Regions from separate parts of the Cutibacterium nasicola genome, predicted to be linked through region 3. Evidence: riboswitches for the same ligand, from Rfam matches in the RefSeq annotation. Region 3 holds a riboswitch; each other region holds the start of a gene.

Region 1 (4,650 bases), 670 kb from region 3:
ATCTGCGAGCGCTGGGCCAGGGCCCTGCAAGCATGCACTCCGGTCGGCAACCACGTGACGGGCCACCACTTCCGCGCTGGCCTCGTCACAGGCATCCTCCCAGCGCAGCGAGACAGCGATGCGCGTCGTCACGGCTGCAACCTCCGCCAGGTGAATCCACGTCTGGAATCTGACCAGACCTCGCCGTCAACCCCGAAATGGTCGCGGACGAGGTCAGGGGTCAATACCTCGGAGGTCGGCCCTGCCGCGACCATCCGGCCCGAGTCCAGCACGATGAGGTCATCTGCGTAGGCAACGGCCAGGTCAAGATCGTGGATGACGGTCACCGTTGTCAGACCAAGCCCGCGCACTCTCTCCAGCAGGTCAATCTGGTGACGCAGGTCGAGATGGTTCGTGGGTTCATCCAGGAGCAGGATCTCAGGTTCCTGGGTGAGGGCTCGGGCCAACTGGACCCGCTGCTTCTCTCCTCCTGAGAGGGACGACCACGCTCGATCGGCAAGATCAGCAATCCCGGTCGACGCCATCGCGTTCTCGACGACCTCCCAGTCACGCCCCCTCCGACGATTCACGCTGCCGATCCCCCAACCTCCCAGGTGCGGGATACGACCCAGCTGGACGACGTCGCGCACCGTCAGTTCCACGTGGGCCGAAGGATTCTGCTCGAGAAGGGCCATCGTCCGGGAGCGCTGCTTGGCACCGATCTTCGCCAGGTCCCGCTCCCCCAGCCACACCCGTCCCGCGCTGGGCTTCCGCAACCCCGCCAGCAGGTGCAGCAGGGTCGTCTTCCCAGATCCGTTCAGTCCAATGACCATCGTCACGGTATTCGGCCGAATCTCCACGTTGATCCCGGACAGGATCGTCGTGCCATCGACGTCCCACCCGAGGTTCTCGGCCCGCAGAGCGGTTGCCGTCGATGTCATGATCGAGACGCCTGACGACGTAGCAGAACGACCAACACCGGGGCTCCGACAGCCGCCGTGACGACCCCGACCGGGATCTCGGTGTCAGGGCGCAAGCACCTCGCTGCGGTGTCTGACCACACCATGAGCAGAGCCCCGGCGAGGGCAGATGCCGGCAACAGCCGCGCGTGCCGTGGCCCGGTCCAGAACCTCACGATGTGCGGAACCGTCAGACCGACGAAGCCGATGGGACCGACGAAGGCGACGCTGAGAGCGGTCAGCAACGCGGTGCCCGCCATGATCATCCAGCGCACAGCGTTGACCGGTACTCCCAGGGACATCGCGCTGACGTCGCCAAAGGCGAAAGCGTCAAGGGTGTGGCACAACGCCATCCCGGCGATGAGGGCCGGAACGGTGGCGACGGCCAGGGTGATCGTCGATCCCCATCTCAAACCGGTGAACGACCCGAGGGTCCAGGACAAGGCTGATCGAGCGGCGTTCGACTCGCCGAACACCATGATCATCATGGACACCGCCGCCCCGCACAACTGTCCGACGGCCACCCCAGCCAGGATCGTCCGGCTGGCGGGTAACTCCCCGGACTTGCCAGTGGCCATGGCCAGCACCATGATCAGGGCTCCGACCGCCCCACCGAATGAGGCCAGTGCCATGAGGACGGACTGCCCCAGAGCGCTGGAGATCCCGACGATAAGGACGAAGACCGCACCGACCGAGGCTCCACTGGAGATGCCGAGCAGATAAGGATCAGCCAGGTCATTACCCGTCAGGGTCTGCAACACCGCGCCACACATCGCCAGCAGGGCACCCACGGCCATTGACCCGATGACACGCGGGGCCCGCAGCTGCCAGACGATCTGATCGTCGAGAATAGTAACGTCGGCACCCTCGATGAGGCGGAATCGTCGGGCCATCACCTTCGCGACGTCATGGACAGGAAGGTGCACCGCCCCGATTCCCAGCACCACGAGGACACTACCGACCAGGGCGATGATGAAGCCGGCGACGATCAGCCAGCTGCGCCAGCGACTCACTTGCCGGCGATCTTCGCCAGACCGTCATTGAGAGTCTTGGCACCGTCCACGAGTTCGGCACCAGGGGTGCTCTGGGAGAACGGCACGGTGACGAATTTGTTCTCCTTGACGGCCTTCATCTGGCTGAGGACGGGGTCCTTCCTCATATAGTCGATCTTCGACGTCGCCGTGGACCAGCTGGCATCGGCGACGACGATGACGTCAGGATTGGATGCGACGATCTTCTCCCAGGAGCCGTCTGACCAACCGCCGTCCAGACTGGCGAACAGGTTCTTGGCACCCACCGCATCCATGAGGAGCTGCGGACCGCCATGACCGGCACCGATGAACGGGGTCTTGTCCCCGGAGTCGAACCACACGATGGACGTACCGGTGCCGTGCTTGTTCCCGGTGACCTCCTCGAGGGCATCGCGTTGCTCGGAAATAGCCTTGTCAGCAGCCTTCTTGGCGCCGATCAGGGTTCCGACCTCGCGCATCTCCTTCCAGACGTTGTCCCAGGTCGCCTCGACTGACGGCGTGCCCTTCGGGCAGCCGAAGGGACTGATATAGGTGGCAATTCCCTGCTTCTTCAGCTCATCGCGGGTACCGACAGCCTTGTCGGTGAAGGCACTGGAATACGACGACAGTGCCAGATCAGGCTTGGCAGCAAGGAAGGTCTCCTTGGACGGGTATTCCTTGGAGAGCACCTCGACCGAGTCATAGGCCTTCTTCCACTTCGTCGGGATGTCACTGTCAAGGTACGCGGTGCCGACGAGTTTGGACTCACCGCCGATGGCCAGCACGTCCTCGGTGGCTCCCTGGTTGAGGGTCACCGCCCGCGTGGCAGGCTTGTCAAGGGTGACCTGCTGACCGCAGTTGGTGATGGTGACCGATCCAGAAGCCGATACGGAGGCGGAAGCCGATGGTGAGGACGCGGAATCCTTGGGGGCACCGGCACATCCCGCGAGCAGGAGGGTGGAAAACACCGACGCCACGAGGGCGCGGCGAAGGAATGACGAGGTGACGGGCATGAGGAAACCAACTTTCTGTGTCCGGCGTGCGCGGCCGAGTACCGACAGGGCGTCGTCAGGTGGTCTTCGGGCTCGACCTCGTCTCCGTTCCCGGCTCCTTCCCAGTGCTCACGGCACCAGTGGCGTCGGCCGGGGCAGATCAGTCATACCGCTGCGCGTCAGCTCCGGCTTCTCACCGGATTCCAGCGCTGATGGGGGCACCAGCAACCTGACCCGAGGATGTTATCACCCCCTTCGTATACCCTCCGTCAGGGGTGATTCACCTCACTTGAACCGATCACCGAAACGAATCGTCGTCTTCCGGTAAAAACTTTGTTGTAGGCGGCTCGACGCGGGTCCCGCAGCCATCCCATTCCCCTGCGGCCGTACCGGGGACGAGGGTGCGCTTGACGGTCCTCGTGACTCGGCCACGCATCCTGTCCGAGATGGACTTGGACAGGCTGGGAGTGCGAATTCCGAACTTCATCGACCCGATGACTGGAGGACGAGCCATCCTGTAAGCCAGGTCGGATGCGGAGACATCCCCGCGTGAATGAGCAGCGAGGCGTGAAAATGCCTCGGGTCATGCCACCCCGACCTCGGCCACAGCTCGAGGCCCTCCACGGCGCGACGTCACGATCGCCCCAGATCCGCCCGGCCATACGCCAGACCACCCTGGTCGCCCACACCAGCCCCTCAGGCCCCCGCCAAAGCTCTCGCGCCGCCCCTCAAGGGCCTGTCTCGCGACCCGCCCCAGCGCAATCGTGCGCACCGCCCGGGGAGTCTTCGGAGGCCCCCAGGTGGCATCAGCGCCGCCGGACAACAGCTGTCGATCAATCCTCATGCGATCGCCAGCGACTCGATCCCATGTCAGTCCGCGTAACTCCCGCTGCCTCATGCCAGTCGCAGCCACCACCACGACCATCGACCGCTGACGTGGTGTCATCACCGTCGCGATGTGATCCACCTGGTCGATTGAAAGAATCGCCAGCTTCGACGGCCACACAGCTGGCAGGCGGACCCCCACGCGCGGATTGACCTCAATGATCTCGTCATCAACAACCTGTCGCGCCGACTCGCGCCAATCCAACCGCCCCGTCATCCACCGATGCATCCACTCATCCAGCGTCACACCGGCAGCTTTGACGGACTGACCTCATGCTCGCGGATCAGGGCCGCCGCCTCCTTGTGGGCACACGAGCGCCAATGGCGCCAACCGGTCGTCCACCCAGACCACCTGCCAACGCTTCCCACGGCTCCAACGTGCACTGCGCACCCTTTTACCGCCGTTAGGGTTGGCGTCGTTCCATCGATCCCGCACATTCCCCATCAGCGGGCAAGCTGGGCGACCCTGCCCCGGGTGACACCGAGAATGGACGCACACTCAGCCATCGTCAACCCCTGCGCGCGAAGCGTCCGCACAGCTTCGCGTGAGGCGACAGCGGCGGCTGCCTGGGCCTCGATGGCTGCGCGGGTTTGTGCCCGCGCAGCCATCGCCTGATCGTATCCGCCGATCTCGGGAATAATGGTGATGTCCCAATCGTCATGACTGGTGGCCTCGTCGAGGGTGTCGAGGTAGTCGCGTACCTGCCGGTCTGCCTGGTCGAGGGTGCGAACTTGGGTGCAATTGTCGTCGTCGAGGTGGAGTTCCCATCCTCCACTCCAGCGGATGGCGTGAACAGTGAGTTGGCTGGTCATGCTTTGCTCCTC
Region 2 (4,650 bases), 450 kb from region 3:
ACGGCAGAGGTAGAGAAGCCCGGCGCACTCCGCGACGATCGGCATCCCGGCCTCGGCATGGGCGCGGACATCTGCCGCGAGCTCGGTGTTGTCCTCCAAATCCGTGGCGTGCATCTCCGGGAATCCACCGCCCAGGTACAGGCCCTGGATGCCGTCCGGAAGACGTCGATCGGTGAGGGGATCGACGTCGACGACCCGGAACCCGGCCGCCCGCAACATCTCGGTGGTCTCGGGGTAACGGAAGGTGAAGGCTCGCCCCGCGAAGATTCCGACCACCGGCGGCTCGTCGAAGGAATGGCCTTGCCAGCCAGCTGATTGCAGAGCGGCTCGCGGATCCCAAGGCTCGACGTCGAGGTCGGGTGCGGAATCGGCCAGGTCCATAACGGCGTCGAGATCGACGTGTTCGGCGATGAGGTCACCCAGGCCGGCGACCTTGGAGGCGGAGTGCTCCCACTCCCCCGCCGGGACCAGGCCCAGGTGGCGAGACGGCACGAAGATCGACTCGGTGCGCGGAATCCGCCCCAGCACCGGGATGCCGAGTCGGTCGAGTCCGCGCACGACCTCGGCACCATGACGAGGAGAGGCGACCCGGTTGAGGATCACACCGGCGATCGTGACATTCGGATCAAACGTCGCCAGACCTGCCACCACTGCGGCGTGGGTGAGGGACGCATGAGCGGTGTCGACGACCACGACCACCGGGGTCTGGGTCGAGGTGGCGATCTCGGCGCTGGACCCGCGTCCGGTCCCGAGCTGGCCGTCGAAGAGGCCCATCACTCCCTCGATGACCGCAATGTCCGCCGCATCGGGGGTGACGAAACCATGGGCCAGCAGCGGAGCCATGAGCTCGTCACCACACATGACGGAGTCCAGGTTGCGGCCCGGACGACCACTGGCCATCGAGTGGTAACCGGGATCGATGTAATCCGGCCCGACCTTGAACGGCGCCACCGTCCGGCCGGTGGCACGCAGGGCTGCCATGAGACCTGTCGCGACGGTCGTCTTACCGCCTCCCGACGCCGGGGCGGCGATGAGGATTCGTGGAATGCGCATCACCATTCGATTCCCGCCTGACCACGCTGACCGGCGTCGAAGGGGTGCTTGACCTTGGTCATCTCGGTGACGAGGTCTGCGGCCTCGACGAGGGCTGCCGGGGCGCGACGGCCAGTGATGACGACGTGCTGGGTGCCGGGGCGGTTGACCAGTGTGTCGACGACCTCGTCGACATCGAGCCATCCCCAGTCCAGCGGGTAGGTGAACTCGTCAAGAAGGTAGAAATCAAGCGCCTCGCTGGCCAGGAGTTCCGACACGTGTCGCCACCCCTCGCGGGCAGCGGCCTCGGGGTCATCGGCGGCATCGAAGGAGCGTGCCCAGGACCATCCAGTCCCCATGACCTCCCATGTGACGGGACCGCCGGCACCGGTCTCCTCGTGGAGTTTCCCGAGAGCTTGCAGGGCGTCCTGCTCGCCGACATGCCATCGTCCGGACTTCACGAACTGGAAGACGCCGACTTTCCACCCTTGGTTCCAGGCGCGCAGGGCGGTACCCATCGCCGCTGTCGTCTTGCCCTTGCCCTCGCCGGTGTTCACAGCAAGAACTGGCCGTAATCGTCGCTGTCTGGTGGACAGCCCGTCGTCTGGTGTGGCGCCACTGCGCGCGTGCGGCATGAACGACCTCCTTGCGGGTCCGCGCCCGTCGGGTCACGGGATTTCCGTGACCTGACCCGCAGGATCGACCTGGCTCGCGCTGAGGCGCTCACAGTGGCGGGACCGCTCCGGATTCACACCGGATTCCTCCCCGAGGGCCATCGTCGATTGTGTCACACGGGTCGGGTTGTCCTCACCCGGCACTGCCCTAAGCTTCCCTCATGACCCATGATCCTGACGCCACCCTCCTCGGACGCACGCCTGGCCTCGACGAGACGCACTTCGCCCATGACGGCCTCATCACCAAACATCCGGTGAGGGCCGTCGCTCTGGCAGCGTTGCGACCCATGCCGGGCCAGCTGCTGTGGGACCTCGGCACCGGCGCCGGGTCGATCGGTGTCGAGTGGTGTCGCACCGATCCGACCTGCCGAGCCATCGGGGTGGAGCGCAAGGCAGAACGGGCCGCCAATGCCCGCACGAATGCCGCAGAACTCACTCTGCCCGGCCAGTTCGAGGTCATCGACGCCGACCTCGCCAAGGGGCTGCCGGAGGGACTGCCCGACCCGGATGCCATCTTCATCGGCGGCGGTGCGACGGAAACTCTCGTCACCCAGTGTCGACCACGTCTGCCCATCGGGGGACGGCTCGTCGTCCATGGGGTGACGATGGAGGCCGAGATGCTCGTGGAGTCCTTGCACCGGGATCTGGGCGGTGACCTCATGAGGTTCGGCGTCGAGACCGCCGACAGCATCGGCCGGCTGCGGGGCTGGAAACCGGCCCGCACCGTCGTGGCGTGGACCTGGCAGCACACTGAGTGACGACGAGCCACCCAGTGTGCACAGTTGTCTGATCCTGGACTCAGCTGATCTGGGAGGCCAGCAGGCAGGCAGCCCAGGTCTGCTCGGCAGCGAAACGCACATGGTGTGGCACTGCCGAAACCGACAGCGCTGACCTGTTCATGATGACCATCGAACCGCCGCACTGTGGCCGCCCCATCAAGAGTGCCTTGTGCCGCTGATGTCACAACGATGACGTCAACACGGACTGCTCGGTGCCAGGTGTGACAGGATCGCGACGACCTCGCTCATCGTTCGGGGACGCTCATCCATCCCAAGACGCCGGACCAGTTCGAGGGGCCAAGGCAGGTGTAGATGGGCCCTCTCCACCATGGTCACATTTGCGAGTAACTCGTCGATCGGCCCCTGCTGCACTCCCCCGTCGACAACGATGAGCGCCTCGTCAGCCCAGGCCAGGGCCAGGTCGACGTCATGGGTAGCCATCGCCACGGTCGTACCGTGGTCGCGCAGACGGTCCAAAGCCTCCAGCATCTTGGTGACGCCGACCGGGTCGAGTCCGGCGGTGGGCTCGTCAAGGAGAAGCAGATCCGGGCGCATGGCGACGGCACCGGCGACAGCAATCCTCTTGCGTTCGCCGTAGGACAGCTGGTGCGTGGCACGCTCGGCAAGATGGCTGGCCCCGAGTAGCTGCAGGGCCTCGGCGACGCGGTCGCGCACCTCCGCCACGTCCAGCCCCATGTTCATCGGGCCGAAGGAGACGTCCTGGCTCACGTCAGCGCTGAAGAGTTGGTCGTCGGGGTCCTGAAGGACGAGCTGAACCGCCCGACGGTGCTCACGAAGCTGGGTGCGCCCGTGACCGAGCACGGTGTCACCTCTCTTGACCTTGCCCTTGACGGGCTTGAGGGAGCCCGACAAGCAACGCATCAGCGTCGTCTTGCCCGATCCGTTTGCTCCCAGAATCGCCACCCGAACTCCAGCGCGGAAGGACACGTTGACGTCGGTGAGCACCATGGGCCGGCCAGGGTGAGTGGCGTACAGGTGCTCGGTCGACAACAGGGCTTCGTCACTCATCTGAAAATCCTTCCGGTCGTCGACCAGCTGATCGCCCAGACTGCGGCGATGACGATGACGACGATGATCTTGAACCGCGCTGATCCGACGCGTTTGACGGGCAGGGTCACCAGTGCGGACTCGAATCCGCGGTTGACCAGGCCGTCGTTGAGGCGGTTGGCCCTCGTCCAGGCTCGAATTCCGACCGATCCGAGCAGCGCTGCGGTGTTGCTCATGCGCCGGTTGAGCCCGCCAAATTTCCCTTCCGGGGCGTCGCCGAGGCGGGCGTGCTGAGCTTCACCGGCCGTCACGACGGTGTCGAGCAGCACGAAGATGAGCCGGTAGGTCAGGGAGGCGATCTCGAGCAACGGGTCAGGGATGTGGAACTTCCGCAACCACGTGAGCAGATCGACCATGGGGGTGGTGACGGCCAGCACCATGAGGGTGAGGGTGCCGCAGACGCCATGTTCAATCAGTGACATCGCCTGGGCGGTGGTGACCGGCCCGATGCTGAACACCCCGGCATGCCACCAGACTGTCCCGATGGGGGACGACCCAAGGCTGATGAGGACCGAGATCCCGCCGACCACCAGGAAGACGATCGGGGCGGCCATGGCTTGCCACAGCACTCGCCCCCGGATGCGCGCCGGGCCGAGGATGACGATGACGCTGATGATCCCGGCGAGTAGCGCCCCGGGCCAGATGCCGGAGCCGACCACCGGGCTCACCCACGACGATGACTCCATCGACGGGGTACACAGAGCGGTCAGGAGCAAGGATGCTGATAGGGCGACCTTCTCACCAACCGGACGACGCCGCCAGGGGGAATCCCAGGCGGCGTCGTCGAGAGAGGTGATTGTCATGACTTGGCAGTCGCAGTGGCTTCCGACGAGGTGACGGCGGCCTCGGGCACGTCGTCGACACTGTGCAGGTCAGAGGCGTGCTCGGCCTCCTCACGACCCTTCTTCTTGCCGGACATGCGGCCCAACGCGTACCCGGCAATGCCGGCACCCAGGGCAGCCTGCATGGCGAACAGACCGGACTCGACCTCACCCGAGTTCGGCTCGAAGATCGGCTTGATCCACTCCTTGGCGCCAGCCTCCTCAGCCGCGGTGGCAGCTGCGTCGTCAGTTCCGCCGAAGCCCTCCTCCTCGTCT
Region 3 (4,650 bases):
GTGCTTGAAGTACATCGACAGCAGCTTGGGGCCGATGATGTTGGCGAGCTCGACGACGGCCGCCAGCACGATGGCGAGGAAGACGTACACACCGACCACGCCGGTCTGACCTCCCAGGACACTGAGCACAGTCTTCGAGGAGAGAATGACGAGGACGATGGCACCCCCGATGGCCAGCCGAATCCACGACACCGAGCGGGGTTGACTACGCATCCGCACCCCGAGGGGAGAGACGTCGACGCGGCGCAAGCCAATGGCGGAACTGATGAGGGCGAGGAGTACCAAAGCCAGGATGACCCCGGCCACCGGCGCAGGTTCGAGCAAGACCGATCCTGCCCCGATCTGGCTGCCGTTGAAGGACAACCGTCCCAGTGGTGGTACGCAGATGAGGTAGCCGACGATGCCGAGCAGGGATCCGACCAAGGCCTGCAGGCCAGCCTCGGCCAGGGTGATGACTCGCAGCAGACGGGAGGACGCGCCGACGAGTCGCAGGGAGGACAGCCGGTCGTCGCGGCGTCGGGCGGACAACCGTGCAGCTGAGGAGGCCAGGGTCGTCAGCGGCAACACCAGCAGAATGACGGCGATCGAGGACGTCAGCCGGTAGAAGACGGCGTTCTCCCCAGACAGGTGCCACATCATGACAGCACCGCCGGTGACGTCAAGGATGATCGTCGTGATGACCGCGAAAGCGACAACCGGGAGCCGCCAGGTGGAGTGGTCGGCGGCCGAGGCACGCAGGGTCATGGTGAGGATTGACGAGGTCGCCGGGCGTCCCGCTGTGGCCCCGAGTGGTTCGGGGATGCAGATCGACGGGATCTGCTGATCCGCGGTTCCTGGTTCAATGGCGGGCGTCGTGGTCATGGTCACCACTTCCCGTCGGAGTGACGCATCTCATCGGAGACGATCCGGCCATCCTGCAGGCGCAGGATGCGCTGGCAGCGACGGGCGACGCCCTCGTCGTGGGTGACGACGACGAGGGTCCGTCCCCGCCCGGTCGTCGCGGAGAGCAGGATGGACATCACCTCGACAGCGGTCGCCGAGTCGAGAGCGCCGGTCGGTTCGTCGGCAAAGACGATGGCCGGGTCGATGACCTGGGACCGCGCGATGGCGACCCGCTGGGCCTGGCCACCTGACAGCTGACCGATGCGTCGGTCCTCCATGCCTCCCAGCCCCATTGAGCTCAGCCACTGCGCCGCGTACCCGATGGCCTGCGATCGAGAGGCACCATTGAGCATGAGGGGAAGGGCGGTGTTCTCCACAGCGGTGAGCTCGGGCACGAGCATCCCCTGCTGGAAGACGAACCCCAGGGACTGGCGACGCAGCTGCGCCCGACCCTCATTGGAGAGGCTCTCGACGTTGATGACGCGGTCGGGCAGACCCAGCTCGATACTTCCGGAGTCGGTCGAGAGGATCCCCGACAAGCAGTGCAGCAGGGTGGTCTTGCCCGATCCGGACGGGCCCATGACGGCGACCGACTGGCCGGCCGGGACGGCGATGTCGACGTGGTCGAGGGCACGAGTCGTCCCGTAGGTCTTCGTCAGTCCGAGGGCGCGCAGGTCAGCGCCGCGGACAGATTCGGCGACGGCGTGAGGGTTGGGGCGGGTTGTCGTCAACATGTCATCCACTGTGCCGTCCGGGCCCCTCGTCGCACATCGTGCTGGCGGTCGAATCGGAGCGTCCTCCCGTGGTAGGAGGATGGCGATGCCACAGGATTGGTCCCGATGAACATGGGAGGCGCCGATGAGGATCAGTGATTACTTCGGACTGTGGGAGAACGATAGGAGATCGGACCCCGCGCGCAGATCTTTGGAACAGGAAAAGGCGTTTTGGCATGGGCACGCAGCGGTCTACGACCAGCACGCAGGTTTGACGTGCAGTTCCCTGGCTCAGATCGGCACCGTGACCAGCATCGTCGAACCTGAGTCATCGATCCTTGACGTTGGCGGCGGAACTGGACGGTTCGCGATTCCGCTGGCACAACGCGGCTGCCGTGTGACTGTCGTAGACCGTTCAGAGGACATGCTCCGTGTGCTTTCGGAGAATGCTGAAGCCGAGGAAGTCAAGATCGAGACGATCCAGGGGCAATGGCCCATGGACACAGGAAGGGTTTTCGACACCGTTCTTGCTGCATGGTCCTTGTACTGGGTCCTCGATCTGGCGGCGTCCTTGCGAGCATTGGTTCGGCAGGCTCGACGGCACGTCATCATTATTGACACCACTGGATCACCGACGGCCTGGGATCATGCCCTTGCAGCAGCACAGGGGGAAGATGTCCGTGTTTCACAGGCTCGCCATCTACTCCTTGCAGGTGGCCTCGCACAATTGGGGATTCCAGCAGAAATTAGAATTCTCGAGGAATATCGAGTTGTTTCTGAAGATGAATTGTACCATGAGGTCCAGACTCGAGGAGGTAATTTTTCCGAGGCGATCAGGATCATGGATTCCTATGCGATTGGATTCCCTCGCGGATGGAGGTGTAGACGCACAATTGGTCTGGTGCATGTAGATGCGAAGGGCCTTGTGGGGGCCCTGCCCGACATGCCTGTGTGAGGGGAGTGTCGATCAGTTCAAGGTCTTCATTGATAGGGTATGTGTGTCGGTAACCCAAATGGGTGTGAGGGAACTCCGGTGTGACTCCGGGGCTGACGCGCAGCGGTGACGGTGACCGTCTCGGCGTATGCCACTGGGCCAGTGAGGCCTGGGAAGGTGCTGAAACGGGTTGAACCCCAGTCCGAAGACCTGCCGATGAAAATCCACTCGACACAAGCTCGCGTCATGGCTTTTGGTTGGAAACCCTTACGTGGGGCCCATCTGTGACCGTTGGCGTGGGAACGGAAGGACCATTGCGATGGCGCGAAGGTACACGCGGAGGGTCGCTCTTGTCGCTGCATTAGTGATTCCTGTCTCATTCATGGCTGGTTGTGGGAGCGCCGTCACGGAGCAGAACGCCTCGACGGCGTCGTCCCACGCAACCGGTTCGAAGGCCGGGCACACGTCATACCCGCTGACGGTGGAGAGCTGTGGGGTGAAGCAGACGTTCGATTCCGCCCCGACGCGCGCAGTGACATTGACGTCGACGGCGACTGAGACGATGCTCGAGCTAGGGCTGGAGAAGAGCATGGTCGGGACGGCATACCAACGCACTCGCCCCATCGGTGCCCAATACAAGGAGGCCTACGACTCGGTGTCGGTTTTGGCCGCTGGGCAGCCTTCCATGGAGAAGCTTTTGTCCGTAAATCCTGATTTCGTGTATTCCGGGTACCCGGACGGTTTCTCAAGGAGCAACGGTCACACCCGGGAAGACCTACAGAAGATGGGGATCAAGACGCATCTCAGCCCTGTGGGATGCACCAATGAGGTCAAGGCCTTGGATGATGAGACCAAGGAGATCAGGACCATCGGCCAGATCTTCGATGTGAATGACCGAGCTGAGGCATCGATTCGAAAGTTCAACGACAAGGTCAATGCCGTCAAGAAGTCCGTGAAGGGGAAGGAGCGCCCCAAGGTGTTCCTCTACAACTCAGGTGAGGACGCCCCGACGACAGTTGGTGGGTGGGCCTATGCATCGGTGATGATCGATGCGGCGGGAGGCGAGAACATCTTCGCGAATGAACCGCTGCGGTGGGGAAAGATGTCGTGGGAGCAGGTTGCAAAAGCTGATCCAGACATGATTCTGATTTACGACTACAAGACCCCGAGTGTCGATCAGAAGATCAAGACGTTGAAGTCAATTCCGGCACTGAAGGACACCAAGGCCGTCAAGAACAATGCCTTCCCGGTGATCAGTCTCTCGTTGGCACAGCCCGGCCCGCGTTCGGCTGAAGGTATCGAGCAGCTTGCCAAGCAGTTCCACGGCTGATGATGGGTGCACGTGGTGGCATTGATGAGTCATCCACGGCTGTGAAACGGCAGGACGAACTCGTTGCTGTCCTCAATGCCCTTCCATCCGAGTCGGCATCTGTCGGGGAAGACAGGTGGCGTGGCGATTCGCATCGTGGACACCTGGTCATAGTCTTGTCCGTACTGGCCGTCACGTTGATTCTTGTCCTGGGACTCGCGCTGTCAATTGGCTCGGTTCATGTTCCCTTCGTCCAAGTATGGAAGGTCGTTGCGCACCGGGCTCTGCCGGCAGGTGTCGTCACCGTTGATTGGACTGCGTCGATCGACAGGATCGTTGCTGATGTCCGGCTTCCTCGTGTGCTCCTGGCGGCAGTCGCAGGGATGGCGCTGACCACTGTCGGCACAGTCGTGCAGGCGCTGCTTCGCAACCCACTGGCGAGCCCCACGGTGCTCGGCGTGTCGTCGGGAGCTGCAACCGGAGCCATTACCGTCATGCGGTTTGGTCTGCTCCTCGGTGGTGCGGTCTCTCTCGGGTTGGCCGCGTTCGCAGGCGCGTTCCTGACGCTTCTACTCGTCTTGGTGATCGCCAGACGGAGGCAAACCCTTTCTGCAGGCACGTTGGTTCTCACCGGCATGGCGGTTTCGGCCCTGTTGTCGGCAGTCAACAACTTCATGGTTCTGACCTCCCCGGATCCGCAACTGGCGTCGCAAGTCCTCTTTTGGAGTCTCGGAGGCTTCGGGGCCGCCAAGTGGGAGAACCTTCCCGTCCCCACCCTCGTCCTCGCTGTGGGAATGCTCTTATGCCTGGCT
Region 4 (4,650 bases), 620 kb from region 3:
GCCTTTTACCTGTCATGATTCTCATATGGTGTTACGGAGCGTTGGGAAATCCTCCTTCACCGTCAGACATCGAGCGATCTGCGAGCGTGCTCTACGCCTTCATGATGATCGTTGGACCCGTGGCTCTGGGAGCTTGCCTGGAACTTCGGAGGTTCACCGAAGGTCACATCCTCACCACACCGACCGGGAGGTCTCGACTGCGAATCATCCTTCCATGGTGGGCCATCGCCGTTCTCCCATCGACCGTGGCCGTAGGCATTTCTGTTCTGGCGTCAGGATCTGGAAACCAGATCATGGAAATGTCGGCCATCGGTGCCGTTTGGATGCTCGCATGGGGCGTCTTCGGTGCTGCCATTGGGGCATCGTGGCCGCTGGCACTGTCAGCACCAACGGCCTTTCTCCTGCCCTTCATCCTCGTCTTGTATGGGCCAGCCGTATCGGTCATGAAGCTGCGATATCTTTTTGGCTACTACATGGGCTGCTGCACGTAGGTGAGATGTTGAATCCTCGAGTCCTCACAGCTGGAATGACGATGGCAGGTGGGATCCTCATCGTGTCAACCCTGGCCCTCATTGCAGGAAGACGGAATCATCATGCACGTATCACCGTGACCCTGATTATTGGATTGGTTGCGACGGCGTTCATCGGCTTTCACACGGCCAAAGGCATAGGTCCGCTGCCCGCCCCCGAACCGGACCACAGATCTGTCTGAGAGATAGTGATCCCGTGGTGTGCGCGTGGGAATCTCACGATCTCGAGCTGTTGGGCCCCGTGGCCCGGAAAGCAGACACAGCGTGGAGAGCACGTCCCCAAGGAATACAGGCAAGGTGCGCAGGAATCAACCCACGAAACCATGTGGCGGTCGACATCTGCGATATCCGTATCTGAGCCGCCGTCGAAGGCGGTTATGACCGTTGCCTCGGGATTGGCCATCGCCCCGTGTCAGGACCACAAAGATCAGGTGGCAGTCTGGGTTCTCGACACTCAGGATCGCGTCGTCGCCTGACTGACGAAACATTCGGGAATAGCGATGACGGGTCAGGAGTTTTCTCCTGAGACGCGCGAATGGCTGAAGTCCATGGATCGGCTGTCCATCCAGGACCAAGCCAGGATTTTCGAAGATTATCGATCTCGACTGCGAAAATGCTGAGAGGACACATAGCGCTTGGTTGGAGAGCCTGGGCGCGCAATCGATCATCGGAATTGTCTCCACCCGCAACATCGTTGGGCTGTCCGGCTTCAACCTTCTCACAAACGCCATTGGCATCAAGAAATTGTCATCCACCCCTGCAATCATCTGGGTTCTGACAAGCTTTCTGTTGGGGAGAACGGAAAATTACACATCCTGGTGGTCATGGCCGATCAAGGATCGGGCGGACGTGATGTCGGCGATATTGTCCGGGGTTCTTTGCCTTCTCGGAATCCTCATCTCGCTTATCAAGCCTCGTCAGACGGTGTAGCCCTTGGTGATTCCCATGCACCCTTGAGCGGATCCGGACAGTTACCCAGCCTCGTGGATCCAGGATGTTCCACGCTGATCGACTTCCCGTGCCGCATGAATACCTTGCGATATGCACTCCTCCATGGCCGCGCACCAGCCTGGCCGTGGCCCTGGGTGCCGGATGCTCCTTCGTGGCTCGCGCCATAGACTCCGACCGCGCACACCCCAATCGGCATCTTCCGCGATGAGAATCGCCCCCACCTACGACGACCAAGCCCGCACCCAAGCCCAGCTCGCCGCCGGGGACACCACCGACCAAGACTCCCACGACGCCGCTCTAGCCACCGTGCTGACCGGTAACCGACACCTAACAGGTGTACTCTGTGCCAGGCAGTACCCTCCAAGACCGACGATCCACGTCACCTTGGGCGGTGCTGGCACCGCAGCCACAGGGGAATTCGGTGCGATACCGGAACTGACCCGCAACCGTGAGGGGCCCACCCCCGAGTCGGAGTACCTGGGTTGTCGAAGGAACATCACACACCGTCGAGGACTGCGGTGAGTTCGACCCGGGAGCCTTCCCTGTCCGCAACGCAGCCTCAGGAAGAAGACCCGCCACATGCTCAGACTCACTCGATGGATCGCCGGCCTCGCTGCCGGTGCACTCATCGCATCACCATTCACAACATCAGCATTCGCCAACCCACCATCCACCCCATCACACACACCCCTCACCACCACCGACGACGGCTCCACCCCCTACTGCTTCAACCCACCAACCAACCCAGTCAAAGGCGCCATGTGGCCCGGATCGATCAACGACACCGCCGCCACCAGCACCTACGTCGCAAAAGCCGCTGACTGGCTCGCCAACAAATGGAAACAAGACCCCAAGAACTACAGACAAGCCGGCGGCATCGCTGACGGCATCATCGCCCTGGTCGGCTCCGATGCCCACCCCGACACCGTCACAGAAATGACCACAGCCCTCAAAAAAACCGGCCCGAAATACATCGAAAACAACCCGGCCGGCCTGGCAAAAGTCATCATGACCGCCGAAATCCTCGGAGACGACCCCACCTACTTCCTCGGCAAGGAAACCGGAAACCTGTGGATCAAACTCGCCGGCTACATCAACGACACCAACCCCAACATGCAACGCCGCGTCACCATGTACTGGGGCCCACACCTCATCACCATCGCACTAACCCGAGCCAACCGCCCAGTACCGAAAACAATTATCGACAAGCTGTTGTCCACCCAGGGCACTGGAGGCACCGATGCCGGCGCTTTCGGCTACACCAAAAAGAACCACGACGGCACCACGACCTTCGTCGGCGACCCCGACTACACCGGTATCGCCCTATCAGACCTAACCCTCCTCCAACACAACCCACACCTCATCCCAGACAACTACAACACCAAAATCACTACAGCCGCCAACCACGCCACCCAATGGGCACTCAACACCAAAACCCACGACGACGGGGACTACTGGGAAACCTACTCCGCCGCCAACTCCACCGGCATGCTCGCCAGCGCACTCGCAGAACGCGGCGAAGACATGACAACCGTCAAACAATGGCTCATCCGCCAACAAAACCTCACGAAAGTCGGCGCATGGCAAGCCCAACGCAACGACCACGAACCCAACATCATGGCCACCGACCAAGCAATCATGGCCATCACCGGCCACGGCTACGCCTCAACATGGTCCGGCAAACCCCCAAAAACACCCCAACCTGCACAACCACCCCAACCCCCAAACCTCAACACACACTGGTGAAGATCACTGTGCTGGGTGACTCGTATTCGGCAGGCAACGGAACCCTGGTCGATGGGTATCCGGCCGATGGGTCATATCGCAGCCCCAAGAACTATGGTTCGGTACTCACCGGCATGCTCAACCAGAAAAACACGGACACAACGTACCAACTCGACGTGCGGGCCTGGAGTGGTGCCCAGATCGCCACCGGAGACCACAACATCATCAGCCAGGCCGATACCATGGATCCCCACACCGGCGTGATCCTCATGACCGCCGGAGGCAACGACCTCAACTTCGCTGACGTCGTCGAAAACTGCTTTGCAGAAATAGCATGGTCAGCAAAAAAGTGCAGCGGGACGGTTGACGCAGCACGCAAGAAGACTGATGCCACGATGACGAACACGGTGACATTGCTGTCACATATCCAGCACCGACTGGCGGATCCGGCTCACACCCGTGTCATCCTGATCGGCTACCCCTACCTCATCCCGGCTGCCGAGGACGTTCCTGGCACGGGCATACCGGCGACCCGTGTCCGGGCCGCCGAGGACGAGTTCCGCGCCCGGCAGGCTGCCACCATCAAGGCCTGGAACACGTCTCATGGCCTCAAAGTGACCTACGCCCCCACCACCAGCCTGTTCAACACCCATGAGCCAGAACCGTCCTTCATTGATCTTGATTTACACAATCCTTATCGCTGGATCAACGAGTTCCATGAGACTGCCGGCTATGAGGGGTGGACCGGGAAGACCTGGTCACTTCCAAGTTGGGATCAGAATAATTGGTATCATCCGAATGTGATTGGCCATGAGCAGATTGCCGGGATGGTGCGTCCCTTGGTCAAACCGCCGAGGATGTATGGCCTGTCTGCCGGTGTCTCGCAGGTGGCGCCGGTGCCTGGGGTGCGGATGCGCGCCGACGTCATCGGGCAAAACCTGGTACGTGCAGGTGAACCCCTCGAATTGGACGCCTCCTCATCCTACACCTCAACCGGGCACATCAGACGCTGGCAATGGGACCTTGACGGGGACGGCCACTACGAAATCGACAGTGCCACACCTAGGATCACCCGCACCCTAAAGCAGCTGGGAAAGTATCGGGCACACCTACACATCACCGACACCACCGGAACCAGTGACACCCTCACCTTCCCCATCCACGTCACCCGAGACGGCGACGGCGTGCCCGACAACCAGGACAACTGCCCCACCATCGCCAACCAAGACCAGACCGACACCGACCACAACGGTGTAGGAGACGCCTGCGACCCCCACACCAAGGCACCACGATGACCACCCACAACAACACACCCAAGGACCAGTACCACCGCGCACCCCTCAACGGCCTCATCATCGGCACCATCGTCGGAGCCGTCTGGGCACTCGTGATTTTGGGATTCCTCATAACTCCGCCCCTAGCAAAACAAGACATTAAATCCTTT

The links. A riboswitch is a leader RNA that binds a small molecule or an ion and turns the genes downstream of it on or off. The one in region 3 is predicted to bind cobalamin.
Region 1: it holds a riboswitch for cobalamin, as region 3 does, so the genes downstream of both, ACUCCZ_RS07455 (ABC transporter substrate-binding protein) here and ACUCCZ_RS10630 (ABC transporter substrate-binding protein) in region 3, are expected to answer to the same signal.
Region 2: it holds a riboswitch for cobalamin, as region 3 does, so the genes downstream of both, cobO (cob(I)yrinic acid a,c-diamide adenosyltransferase) here and ACUCCZ_RS10630 (ABC transporter substrate-binding protein) in region 3, are expected to answer to the same signal.
Region 4: it holds a riboswitch for cobalamin, as region 3 does, so the genes downstream of both, ACUCCZ_RS01330 (prenyltransferase/squalene oxidase repeat-containing protein) here and ACUCCZ_RS10630 (ABC transporter substrate-binding protein) in region 3, are expected to answer to the same signal.

The regions. Positions count from the first base shown of each region.
Region 1 covers NZ_CP199745.2:1,595,597-1,600,246, forward strand. The annotation lists gene ACUCCZ_RS07440 ((2Fe-2S) ferredoxin domain-containing protein) at 1-132, opposite strand, end outside; gene ACUCCZ_RS07445 (ABC transporter ATP-binding protein) at 129-920, opposite strand; gene ACUCCZ_RS07450 (FecCD family ABC transporter permease) at 917-1,951, opposite strand; gene ACUCCZ_RS07455 (ABC transporter substrate-binding protein) at 1,948-2,961, opposite strand; cobalamin riboswitch at 3,003-3,188, opposite strand; gene ACUCCZ_RS07460 (hypothetical protein) at 3,524-4,054, opposite strand; gene ACUCCZ_RS07465 (antitoxin HicB) at 4,270-4,638, opposite strand.
Region 2 covers NZ_CP199745.2:1,819,574-1,824,223, forward strand. The annotation lists gene ACUCCZ_RS08595 (cobyrinate a,c-diamide synthase) at 1-1,053, opposite strand, end outside; gene cobO (cob(I)yrinic acid a,c-diamide adenosyltransferase) at 1,053-1,667, opposite strand; cobalamin riboswitch at 1,708-1,844, opposite strand; gene cbiT (precorrin-6Y C5,15-methyltransferase (decarboxylating) subunit CbiT) at 1,868-2,464, shown strand; gene ACUCCZ_RS08610 (energy-coupling factor ABC transporter ATP-binding protein) at 2,681-3,514, opposite strand; gene cbiQ (cobalt ECF transporter T component CbiQ) at 3,511-4,356, opposite strand; gene ACUCCZ_RS08620 (energy-coupling factor ABC transporter substrate-binding protein) at 4,353-4,650, opposite strand, start outside.
Region 3 covers NZ_CP199745.2:2,269,312-2,273,961, reverse strand. The annotation lists gene ACUCCZ_RS10645 (FtsX-like permease family protein) at 1-870, opposite strand, end outside; gene ACUCCZ_RS10640 (ABC transporter ATP-binding protein) at 864-1,616, opposite strand; gene ACUCCZ_RS10635 (class I SAM-dependent methyltransferase) at 1,741-2,550, shown strand; cobalamin riboswitch at 2,581-2,761, shown strand; gene ACUCCZ_RS10630 (ABC transporter substrate-binding protein) at 2,912-3,859, shown strand; gene ACUCCZ_RS10625 (FecCD family ABC transporter permease) at 3,859-4,650, shown strand, end outside.
Region 4 covers NZ_CP199745.2:294,020-298,669, reverse strand. The annotation lists partial or broken gene ACUCCZ_RS01345 (hypothetical protein) at 15-1,150, shown strand; partial or broken gene ACUCCZ_RS01340 (hypothetical protein) at 1,197-1,460, shown strand; partial or broken gene ACUCCZ_RS01335 (2-oxoglutarate synthase) at 1,588-1,665, shown strand; cobalamin riboswitch at 1,847-1,980, shown strand; gene ACUCCZ_RS01330 (prenyltransferase/squalene oxidase repeat-containing protein) at 2,061-3,227, shown strand; partial or broken gene ACUCCZ_RS01325 (PKD domain-containing protein) at 3,221-4,501, shown strand; gene ACUCCZ_RS01320 (hypothetical protein) at 4,498-4,650, shown strand, end outside.